2 regions of the Streptomyces sp. NPDC020490 genome follow, and region 2 is predicted to be linked to the other one. Evidence: riboswitches for the same ligand, from Rfam matches in the RefSeq annotation. Region 2 holds a riboswitch; the other holds the start of a gene.
The links. Region 2 has a riboswitch for thiamine pyrophosphate ahead of thiO (glycine oxidase ThiO). Riboswitches for the same ligand answer to the same signal wherever they lie in the genome.
Positions count from the first base shown of each region.

Region 1: it holds a riboswitch for thiamine pyrophosphate, as region 2 does, so the genes downstream of both, ACH4ZX_RS16145 (thiamine ABC transporter substrate binding subunit) here and thiO (glycine oxidase ThiO) in region 2, are expected to answer to the same signal.

Region 1 covers NZ_JBIRUY010000013.1:95,584-101,191, forward strand. Annotated here, with positions in the region: gene ACH4ZX_RS16135 (ABC transporter ATP-binding protein) at 1-325, opposite strand, end outside; gene ACH4ZX_RS16140 (ABC transporter permease) at 326-2,014, opposite strand; gene ACH4ZX_RS16145 (thiamine ABC transporter substrate binding subunit) at 1,990-3,063, opposite strand; TPP riboswitch at 3,144-3,251, opposite strand; gene rlmN (23S rRNA (adenine(2503)-C(2))-methyltransferase RlmN) at 3,286-4,392, opposite strand; gene ACH4ZX_RS16155 (hypothetical protein) at 4,600-4,785, shown strand; gene ACH4ZX_RS16160 (hypothetical protein) at 5,579-5,608, opposite strand, start outside.
Region 2 covers NZ_JBIRUY010000023.1:74,102-79,709, forward strand. Annotated here, with positions in the region: gene metF (methylenetetrahydrofolate reductase [NAD(P)H]) at 1-834, opposite strand, end outside; gene thiE (thiamine phosphate synthase) at 973-1,653, opposite strand; gene ACH4ZX_RS23555 (Rv2175c family DNA-binding protein) at 1,809-2,174, opposite strand; gene ACH4ZX_RS23560 (NAD(P)/FAD-dependent oxidoreductase) at 2,373-3,602, opposite strand; gene ACH4ZX_RS23565 (hypothetical protein) at 3,631-3,984, opposite strand; TPP riboswitch at 4,038-4,149, shown strand; gene thiO (glycine oxidase ThiO) at 4,147-5,301, shown strand; gene thiS (sulfur carrier protein ThiS) at 5,298-5,498, shown strand; gene ACH4ZX_RS23580 (thiazole synthase) at 5,502-5,608, shown strand, end outside.

The DNA.
Region 1 (5,608 bases), on a different contig from region 2:
GTTCCCGCTTCGCGGCCCCGCGCATCCGCAGCCCGAAGGCGACGTTGCCGCCCACGTCCCGCTGCGGGAACAGCTGGTGGTCCTGGAACATCAGCCCGACCCCGCGCCGGTGCGCGGGCACGCCGGCCTGGTCCCGCCCGCCGAGCAGGACCCGCCCGGCGTCCAGCGGCTGCAGCCCCGCCACCGCCCGCAGCAACGTCGACTTGCCGCTGCCGCTGGGCCCGAGCACACACACGGTCTCGTGCTCGGCGACGTCCAGGTCGACCGCGTCGAGCACGGCCCGCCCCCCGAACCGCACGGTCGCGCCCCGCAGGCTGAGCAGCATCTACAACTCCCCGGTCCGGTCGATGCGGAGACGTTCCAGCACCAGCAGCGCCACCGCGCACACCACCATCAGAATCGTCGACAGGGCCATCGCCTGCCCGTAGTTGAGGTCGCCGGGCCTGCCCAGCAGGCGGGCCACGGCGACCGGCAGCGTCGGGTTGTCCGGCCGCGCGATGAACACGGTCGCCCCGAACTCCCCGAGCGACACCGCGAACGCGAACCCGGCCGCGACCAGCAGTGCCCGCCGCACCATCGGCAGGTCGACCTCCCGCCACACCCGCCACGGCGACGCCCCGAGCACGGCCGCCGCCTCCCGCAGCCGCGCGTCCACGGCCCGCAGCACCGGCAGCATGGTCCGCACCACGAAGGGGACGCCGACCAGCGCCTGCGCGAGCGGCACCAGGATCCACGAGCCGCGCAGGTCCAGCGGCGGCTCGTCGAGCGCGATCAGGAACCCGAACCCGACGGTCACCGCGGACACCCCGAGCGGCAGCATCAGCAGCGCGTCGAAGCCGCGGACCAGCCGGCCCGCGTCCCGGCGGGCGAGCGCGGCGGCGGCCAGGCCGCCGATCAGCACGGCGATGGCGGTGGCGGCGAGGGCGTACTCGAGGGAGTTGCCGACCGCGTCGATGGGCGGGACGAGGAAGACGTTGCCGGCCTGACCGGTCAGCGCCCGGTAGTAGCCGAAGCCGGGCGCGGTGAGGGACCGCTGCACCAGGACGGCCGGCGGCAGCACGAGCAGGACCGCGATCGTGGTGAGGACCCCGGCCAGCAGCGCCCACTGCCCGGCGCCGCGCGGCCGCCGCGCGGTCACCGAGGCGTCCACCAGCCGCAGCGCGGTCTCCCGCCGCCGTACGGTCCAGGCGTGCACGGCGAGGATCGCGCCCACCGCCGCGAACTGGACGATGGTGAGGACGGCGGCCGTCGGCAGGTCGAAGATCTCGGACGTCTGCCGGTAGATCTCCACTTCGAGGGTGGAGAAGGCCGGGCCGCCCAGGATCTGCACCACGCCGAAGGAGGTGAAGGTGAACAGGAACACCATCAGCGTGGCGGCGGCCACCGCAGGCGCCAGCGCCGGCAGGGTGACCCGCCGCCAGGCCGCGAACGGGGAGGCGCCGAGCACCCGCGCCGCCTCCTCCTGCCGGGGGTCGAGCTGGGCCCACAGCCCGCCCACCGTGCGGACGACGACCGCGTAGTTGAAGAAGACGTGCGCGAGCAGGATGGCCCACACGGTGGTGTCCAGCCGCACACCCCACCACGCGTCGAGCAGTCCGCCGCGTCCGACGAGCGCGAGGAACGCCGTGCCGACGACGACCGTCGGCAGCACGAACGGCACCGTCACCACGGCCCGCAGCACCTGCTTGCCGGGGAAGTCGAGCCGGGCGAAGACGTAGGCGCCGGGGAGCGCGACCGCCAGCGTCAGCGCGGTGGAGGCGCACGCCTGCCAGGTGGTGAACCACAGCACGTGCCGGATGCCGTCCTGCCCGAGCACGTCCACGATCCGGCCGAGGTGCCACACCCCGTCCGACTTCAGCCCGCGGGCGACGATCGCGGCGACGGGGTAGGCGAAGAACAGCGCGAAGAACGCGGCCGGCCCGGCCATCAGCGCGAGCCTGGCCGCGTTCCCCGCACGGGTGCGGCGGACCGCTGCCTCGGGGCGGACCGCTACTTCAGTACGAGCGACGTCCACGACTTGACCCACTGGTCGCGGTCGGCGGCGATCTTGCCGGGGGCCAGGGTCCGCGGGTCCGCGGCCGGCTTGCCGTACTCGGCGAACTCCGGCGGCACCTGCGCGCCCTCGCGCACCGGGTAGACGAACATGTTCAGCGGCATGTCCTGCTGGAACTTCTCGGTGAGCAGGAAGTCGATGAGGGCCTTGCCGCCCGCGGCGTTCCTCGCATTGCTCAGCAGCCCCGCGTACTCGGTCTGCCGGAAGCAGGTCCCGTACGACACCCCGGTCGGCGCGGTCGCCGGCTTCGGGTCGGCGAAGACGACCTCGGCGGGCGGCGAGGAGGCGTATGACACGACGAGCGGACGGTCGCCGCCCGCCTTCCGGCCGCCGGCGGAACCGGAGAACTCCTCGTTGTAGGCCTGCTCCCAGCCGTCGACGACCTTCACGCCGTTGGCCTTGAGCTTCTTCCAGTAGCCGTGCCAGCCCCCGTCGCCGTACTTCGCGGCGGTGCCGAGCAGGAAGCCGAGGCCGGGCGAGGAGGTGGCGGCGTTCTCGGTGACCAGGAGGTTCTTGTACGCGGGCCTGGCGAGGTCGTCGAACGACGCGGGCGGGGCCAGCTTGTGCTTGCTGAAGTACGCCTTGTCGTAGTTGACGCAGATGTCGCCGTAGTCGACGGGCGTGACCCGGTGCTTCGCCTGGTCGACCCGGTGCTCGGGCAGGACCTGACCGGCGCCCTTCGCCTCGTACGGCCGGAACAGCCCGTTGTCGAGGGCCCGGGAGAGCAGGGTGTTGTCCACGCCGAAGAAGACGTCGCCCTGCGGGTTGTCCTTGGTCAGGATGGCCTTGTTGACGGCCTGGCCGGCGTCGCCGTCCTTGAGGACCCTGACCTTGTAGCCGGAGGACTTCTCGAAGTCCTTCAGCACGCTCTTGGAGACGGCCCACGAGTCGTGGCTGACGAGGGTGACGGTCCTGGAGTCCGTCGCGCCGGAGCCGCCGGACGATCCGCACGCCGACAACGCGACGAGACCGAGTCCGGCGGCGACGGCCACGAGGGTCTTGTGGTGCACTGGATTCCTCCTGGGGTTGACCAGGAAGAGACGCGGCCCTGCCCGGGACCCGCGAGGGGTGCCCGGGCAGGGCGCAACAGCTTGAGTGGTGACCGAACTTCCTACCCAGAATGACCTGGGCGAGGTTCAGAGGGTCTGCGGCCCGGTTGCCGCACTCTCAGCGCTGTGGCGCTCCCCTGTCGGAATATGAAGATGTTCTTACGAGTCCTTACGGGGGTCAGACTACCGTTCGGTGGCGGCCAGCTGGCCGCACGCCCCGTCGATCTCCTGCCCGCGGGTGTCCCGGATGGTCACCGGCACCCCGTGCGCCGCGATGGCCTCGACGAACGCCTTCTCGTCCGCGGGCCGGGAAGCGGTCCACTTCGAGCCCGGCGTCGGATTGAGCGGGATCAGGTTGACGTGCACCGGCCTGCCCTTGAGCAGCCGCCCGAGCCGGTCGCCGCGCCAGGCCTGGTCGTTGATGTCGCGGATCAGCGCGTACTCGATGGACAGCCGGCGCCCCGACTTCTCCGCGTACTCGAATCCGGCGTCGAGGACCTCGCGCACCTTCCACCGCGTGTTGACGGGGACGAGGGTGTCGCGCAGTTCGTCGTCGGGGGCGTGCAGCGAGATCGCGAGCCGGCACTTGAAGCCCTCGTCGGCGAACCGGTGGATGGCGGGCACCAGACCGACCGTGGAGACGGTGATCCCGCGCTGCGACAGGCCGAGCCCGTCCGGCGCGGGGTCGGTGAGCGCCCGGACCGCCCGGACGACCCGCTTGTAGTTGGCGAGCGGCTCGCCCATGCCCATGAAGACGATGTTGGACAGCCGCGCGGGCCCGCCGGGGACCTCCCCGTCCCTGAGCGCCCGCATCCCGTCGACGATCTGGTGCACGATCTCTGCGGTCGACAGGTTCCGGTCCAGCCCCGCCTGCCCGGTCGCGCAGAACGGGCAGTTCATCCCGCACCCCGCCTGCGAGCTGATGCACATGGTCACCCGGTCCGGGTAGCGCATCAGCACCGACTCCACGAGCGTGCCGTCGAACAGCCGCCACAGCGTCTTGCGGGTGGTGCCCTGGTCGGTCGACAGATGCCGGACCACGGTCATCAGCTCGGGAAGCAGCGCCTCCCGCAGCCTGTCCCGCGACCCCGCGGGGATGTCGGTCCACTCGGCCGGATCGTGCGCGTACCGCGCGAAGTAGTGCTGCGAGAGCTGCTTGGCGCGAAACGGCTTCTCCCCGATCTCGGCCACCGCCTCCTTGCGCTCGGCAGGCGTGAGATCGGCAAGATGCCGCGGCGGCTTCTTGGCTCCGCGGGGGGCGACGAAAGTGAGTTCTCCGGGCTTGGGCATGGTGCTACCAGTGTCGCAGATCGAGTTGGGTGACCTGCGGCTGCTGGTCCGGACACCTGTCGCCGGCGGTCGTCGTCTGTCGCCGCTGGTCCCCCTCGGACGGCCCAGGGACGGCCCGGAGACAGCGCGGGATAACGCGTTGACCTGGCTGTGGACGTGGGGTGTGATCACCGTATGGGGCCCGGAAATAGCGAGACAGATGCAGGCGTGGCCGACGACGAGATCGTGGCCGGGCGGATCATCCTCGGGCTGAAGACGCTACGTGATCACCTCGGCTGCTCTTTGCATGAAGCCCTCGACGCCTACGTCGCACGCTACGAGGTGCTGCGACGAGAACGGCCAGCCGACTTCGCCGAGAGTCACGAGGAGTACTGGGCGAACTTCTACTCGTGACATCACGGACACAATCTTGAAAACCGTCGTGGCGCAAGCCACCGTGGGTTCAAATCCCACACCCACCGCGTGAACGAACGGCCCCTGACCAGGTGAATCGGTCGGGGGCCGTCGCGCTGCGGGGTTCCCGCTCGTCACCGTGGTTCCCCGTGATGCCCCGCCCGATCGGGCACGGATGGGGCACGGTCAACTTCTGATCCGTAGCTCTATGTGGATCGGTCGCGAACGGTCGTACCGGCCGCCCTACGGCCCTCAGGGACGCTATCGGGTGAGGTCGGTTCCTGCGGTTGCTGTACTCCTCTGCTGTACAGCAGAGGAGCTGTGCTCAACTCGACACTGCCCCGCCCGCGAAGCCGACTGCAAGGTCTCCCAGTACGTCACAAAGGGCGCTCGCCCACTGCTTCATCCTGCTCGACTTAGGTTCATCAGCCATACGGTTCTCCTCGTCGTTCGTCTCCATGGTCTGGTCGTCGTTGTTCAACTTCGATGCCAGGACCTTGCAGATGACGGCCGCGGAGAGGGACAGTGCGAGACTCGGCAGTGCCGAGCTGAGCACAGCTCCAAGGCGATCTTACGGCCTAACGCAGCGTTCGACGCCCAGACCTGTCTTCCGTCGTGCAGGGGAACGGGGATGAGGCCCAACCGAGAACGTTTATGGTCGGGCCTCATCTTTATCAGGTCGATCAAGGCGCCCCGATGGGCTCGGCACACGGCAACTTAGAGGCTTGTTGCAGGTCGCCATGATCCGCCCTGATCCGGCCTCGTACGTGACTGTTGGTGTCAGCCGTTGATGTCAGGACGTAACGATGGGCTTGACACGCGA
Region 2 (5,608 bases):
CACTCCCTCGGCCAGCAGCCGTGCGCAGAACTCCGTGGCGAACTCGATCCCCATGGAGCGTACAGCGGCGGGATCGTCCTTCGCTGTGAGGATCCGCTCTTTCAGGGCGTCCGGGAACGCGGCGTTGGTCAGTGACGGGATGCGCTCCAGCGTCCGGACGCTGCCGATCGGCATGACCTCGGGGATGATCGGGGTCTCGCAGCCGGCGGCGGCGACCTTGTCGCGCAGCCGGAGGTAGTCCTCCGGGTCGAAGAACATCTGCGTGATCGCGTAGTCCGCGCCCGCGCGGCACTTGTCGACGAAGTGGCGGACGTCGGTGTCCCAGTCGGTGGAGCGCGGGTGCATCGCCGGGAAGGCGGCGACGCCCACGCAGAAGTCGCCGGACGCCTTGATGAGTTCGACGAGTTCGGCGGCGTAGGTCAGCCCCTGCGGGTGCGGCACCCAGTCGCCCATGGGGTCGCCGGGCGGGTCGCCGCGCAGGGCCAGCATGTTCCGGATCCCGGCGTCGGCGTACTGCCCGATGATGTTGCGCAGGTCGGCGACCGAGTGGTCGACGGCGGTGAGGTGGGCGATCGGCGTCAGCGTGGTGTCGGAGGCGATCGCCTCGGTCGCCTTGACCGTGCCCGCGCGGGTGGAGCCGCCCGCCCCGTAGGTGACGGAGACGAAGTCGGGGGCCACCGCCTCGACGCGGCGCAGCGCGGTCCACAGGTTGCGCTCGCCCTTCGGGGTCTTCGGGGCGTAGAACTCGAAGGAGTACGTCGTCTTGCCCGTGGCGAGCATGTCGCGCACGGTGCGAGCGTGGTCCGACCTGGTGGATGCGGTGCCGAGGGCCATACTCGCAGGTTAGCCAGGGGCCGCGGGCCACCCAACCAAACCTGGACCATTTGCCCGATTTGCCGACTTGTTGTCCACTCCTTGGACAGATCCGCCCTCGTCAGGGGCCCGGGGGCGCCGGACGGGGCCTGGAGCGGCCTAGAGCTGCCGCAGCCGCTTGGCGAACTCCGCCGCCGCCGCGCCCGGGTCGTCGGCCTGCGTGATCGCGCGGACGACCACGACGCGGCGGGCGCCCGCGTCGAGCACCTCGTCGAGGTTGCCGAGGTCGATGCCGCCGATGGCGAACCAGGGGCGGTCGGTGCCGAGGGCCGCCGTGTGACGCACCAGACCGAGACCGGGCGCGTGCCGGCCGGGCTTGGTCGGGGTGGGCCAGCAGGGGCCGGTGCAGAAGTAGTCCACGCCCTCCTGGACGGCGGCGGCCTCCGCCTCGGCCTCCGCGTGCGTGGAGCGGCCGATGAGGACGTCGTCCCCGAGGATCGCCCGGGCCGCGGGGACCGGGAGGTCGCCCTGGCCGAGGTGGAGCACCGAGGGGCCCGCGGGGTGCGCGGCGCGGGCGGCGTGGGCCACGTCGGCGCGGTCGTTGACCGCGAGGAGCTTGCCGTGCTCGCGGCACTTGTCGGCGAACAGCTCCAGCCACCGCAGCTCCTCCGCCGCCTCCATGCCCTTGTCCCGGAGCTGGACGATGTCGACGCCGCCGGCCAGGACCGCGTCCAGGAACTCGGGCAGGTCGCCCTGGCGCCTGCGGGCGTCCGTGCAGAGGTAGACGCGGGCGTCGGCGAGGTGCGCGCGGGCGTCGTCGGTGGCGGCGGTGCCGGGCATGGTGGTGTCCCCCCGTTGTCGGCGGCGTGCGGGCCGGGACGGGCCCGGCGGGCCGGGTCCGGCCGCGCCGGGCCGCGCCGGGGCCCGGCGCGTCCCGGCCCGTACGCCGGACGGTTCACGGCCCGCTGTCGGGCCTGCTGTTCGGCCTTACCTGGTCAGACGGCGAGCGCCTGGGCGCGGCGCTTCACCTCCGTGCCGCGATTCTCGCTCAGAGCCTGCGCGGGGGTGCCGGGCAGGGTCGGGTCGGGGGTGAAGAGCCACTCGATCATCTCTTCGTCCGTGAAGCCGTCGTCCCGCAGGAGCGTCAGGGTGCCGGTCAGGCCCTTGACGACCTTGTCCCCGTCGATGAAGGCGGCGGGGACGTGCAGCGCGCGGTTCTCACCACGGCGTACGGCGATGAGCTGGCCGTCCTTGACCAGCTGCCGCACACGTGTCACCTCGACGCCGAGCATTTCGGCGATGTCGGGGAGGGTGAGCCAGGCGGGGACGAGAGCATCGATCTTTGCGTCAATCTCGGTCACGGAAACAAGCCTGCCATCCCGCACCGACAGTCGGAAGCCAGGCCCGTCCGACCAGGTGGTCCCGGCTCCCGTCCGACCAGGTGGTCCCGGCCACGGTCCGGCTGCGTCCTGGCACGGTCCGGCTGCGTCCTGGCACGGTCCGGCTGCGTCCCGGCCACGGTCCGGCCGCGTCCCGGCCACGGTCCGCTCGCGTCCCGGCTACGCGGTGGCGGCCTTCAGCGGCTTGCTCGCGTCCGCCAGCAGGTCCGGGTCCATCGGCGTGCCCGCCTCGATCAGGCGCCTGCCCTGCGCCAGGTCCCTGGGCCGGCCCACCGCCAGCAGCGCCACCAGGCGGCCGTCGCGCAGCCAGCAGACGGACCAGCTCGGGCCCGACGGGTCGCCGCGCCACAGGGTCGTGTCGGCGCCCGCGTGGTACCCGGCGTACTGCACGAACCGGCCGAACTGCTCGGACCAGAAGTACGGCACCGGGTCGTAGACGGCGGGCTCCTCGCCGATGATGTTCGCGGCCACCGTGCGCGGGCCCTGCAGGGCGTTGTCCCAGTGGTGCACCAGCAGGCGCTCCCCGTACCTGCGGGACGGGAACGACGCGCAGTCGCCGACCGCGTAGACGTCCGGCGCCGAGGTGCGCAGGCCGTCGTCGGCGACGACCTCGCCGTGCGCCCCGGGCACGATGCCGGAACCGGCCAGCCAGCCGGTGGCCGGGCGCGCGCCGATGCCGACCACGACGGCGCCCGCGGGCAGCCGGGTGCCGTCGTCGAGGACGACCTCGCCCGGCTCGACACGCGCCACGCGCGCGTGGGTGCGCAGCACGGCGCCCGCGTCGGCGTACCAGGAGGCCATCGGGGCGGCCACCTCGGCGGGCAGCGCGCCCGCGAGCGGCCGGTCGGCCGCCTCCACGACGGTCACCGCGCAGCCCGCCTCGCGCGCCGCCGTGGCGAACTCCGCGCCGATCCAGCCCGCGCCGACGACCACCACGTCGTGCTGCCGGGCGAGCACCGGCCGCAGCCGCTCGGCGTCGTCCAGGGTGCGCAGCAGATGGACGCCGGGCACCCCCTGGGTCTGCGGCAGCAGCACCGGCTCGGCGCCGGTCGCGAGGACCAGGGCGTCGTACGGCACGGACCCCTCGGCGGTGTCGAGTTCGTGGTCGGCGACCCGGACGCCCAGCACCTCGCGGCCGAGCCGCAGTTCGATGCCGAGCGCCTCGAAGTCGATGTCGAAGGCGGACCCCTCGGCCTTGCCGAGCAGGACGGCCTTGGACAACGGCGGCCGGTCGTACGGCTGGTGGGGCTCGGCGCCGATGAGGGTCACCGGCCCGGCGAAGCCCTGTTCGCGCAGGGCGACCGCGGTCTGCACACCGGCCATGCCCGCGCCGGCCACGACGACTCGCCGGTGCGGGGGCGTCTGCCGTTCCTGCGTCTGCTCGCTCACCTGATCACCATAGACACCTGACGTCATGTCAGTCGCGGATCCCGTCAGTGACCTGCTCCACAACACTGGTGCCGCCGCCCGGCCGGGACTCCCACTCCCACGTCTCCTCCAGGCGCACCCGGCCGTCCGGCAGCTCCACGACCGTCGACACGCAGTGCCCGGAGGACGTCGTGCCGTCGTTCCTCAGCTGCACGTAGCGGAAGTCGAGCCGGTCACCTTCCCGGGTACCCACCAGACGGCCGTGTACGACGTCGCCGCCCGCGTACTCGGCCCAGATCGCGCCGTCGGCCTCGTGGTAGGTGAAGCGGGTCCGCATGCCCACCTGGCCGGGGGCCTGGTCGGCGACCGGGGCGAGGACGAGGCCGTCCAGTGAGCGCGGCATGGGGGAAGGCTCCCTTACGACGGCGACGGGGCGCGGGCTAGGGTGGCCACCGTACAAGCACTCGCGGGAGCCCGGACGCACCGGGCTGAGAGGGAGGCTGGCGGCCTCCGACCGTACGAACCTGATCCGGGTCATGCCGGCGAAGGGAGGGGCTGGACGCCCATGCCGTCACGTACGTCAGACGTCCTCGTCGTCGGGGGCGGGATCATCGGCCTGGTCACGGCCTGGCGCGCCGCGCAGCGCGGCTTCGCCACCGCCGTGGTGGACCCGGAACCGGGCGGCGGCGCCGCCCAGGTGGCGGCCGGCATGCTGGCCGCGGTCACCGAACTGCACCACGGCGAGCAGACCCTGCTCGGCCTCAACCTCGCCTCGGCCCGCCGCTACCCGGACTTCGCGGCCGAGCTCGCCGACCTCACCGGCCACGACCTCGGCTACCGCCGGTGCGGCACGCTCGCCGTCGCGCTGGACGCCGACGACCGCGCCCACCTGCGCGAACTGCACACCCTGCAGCAGCAGTCCGGCCTGGGGTCGGAATGGCTGTCGGGGCGCGAGTGCCGGCGTCTGGAGCCGATGCTCGCACCGGCCGTACGCGGCGGCCTCCGGGTCGACGGCGACCACCAGATCGACCCGCGGCGGCTGACCCGCGCGCTGGTGGCCGCCTGCGAGCGGGCCGGCGTGGTCTTCCACCGGGTGTGGGCCGAGCGGCTCGACCGCGCCGGGGACCGGGCCGTCGGCGTCACCGCGGCGGACGGCACCGCGCTGGCCGCGGACCGGGTGGTGCTGGCCGCCGGCAGCCTCAGCGGACGGCTCGCGGGCGTCCCGGCCGACGTGCTGCCGCCGGTGCGGCCGGTCAAGGGGCAGGTGCTGCGGCTGAGCGTGCCGCAGCGGTACGCGCCCTTCCTCAGCCGCACCGTCCGGGCCATGGTGCGCGGCAGCCACGTCTACCTGGTGCCGCGCGAGAACGGCGAGCTGGTGGTCGGCGCGACCAGCGAGGAACTGGGCTGGGACACCACGGTCACCGCGGGCGGGGTGTACGAGCTGCTGCGCGACGCCCACGAACTGGTCCCCGGCATCACCGAGCTGCCGCTGACCGAGACCCGGGCCGGGCTGCGCCCCGGCTCCCCCGACAACGCGCCGCTGCTCGGCCCGAGCGGGCTGTCCGGGCTGCTGCTGGCCACCGGGCACCACCGCAACGGCGTGCTGCTCGCACCGGTCACCGGCGACGCCATGGCACACGTCCTGACCACCGGCGAACTCCCCGAGGAGGCACGCCCCTTCACCCCGCGGCGGTTCGCCCGCACGGAGCAGCCCGCATGAACATCTCCGTCAACGGCGAGCCCCGCGAGGTCGCTCCCGGAACCGCTCTCGACACCGTGGTCAGGGCGCTCACCCCGGCGTCCTCCGGGGTGGCCGCCGCCCTCAACGAAACCGTCGTCCCGCGCGCGCAGTGGCCGTCGACCCCCCTCGCCGAGGGGGACCGGGTCGAGGTCCTCACCGCCGTCCAAGGAGGCTGACCCATGGCCGACGACCCCTTCGTCCTCGGCGGCACGTCGTTCACGTCCCGCCTGATCATGGGCACCGGCGGTGCCCCCAGCCTGGAGGTGCTGGAGAGCGCCCTGGTGGC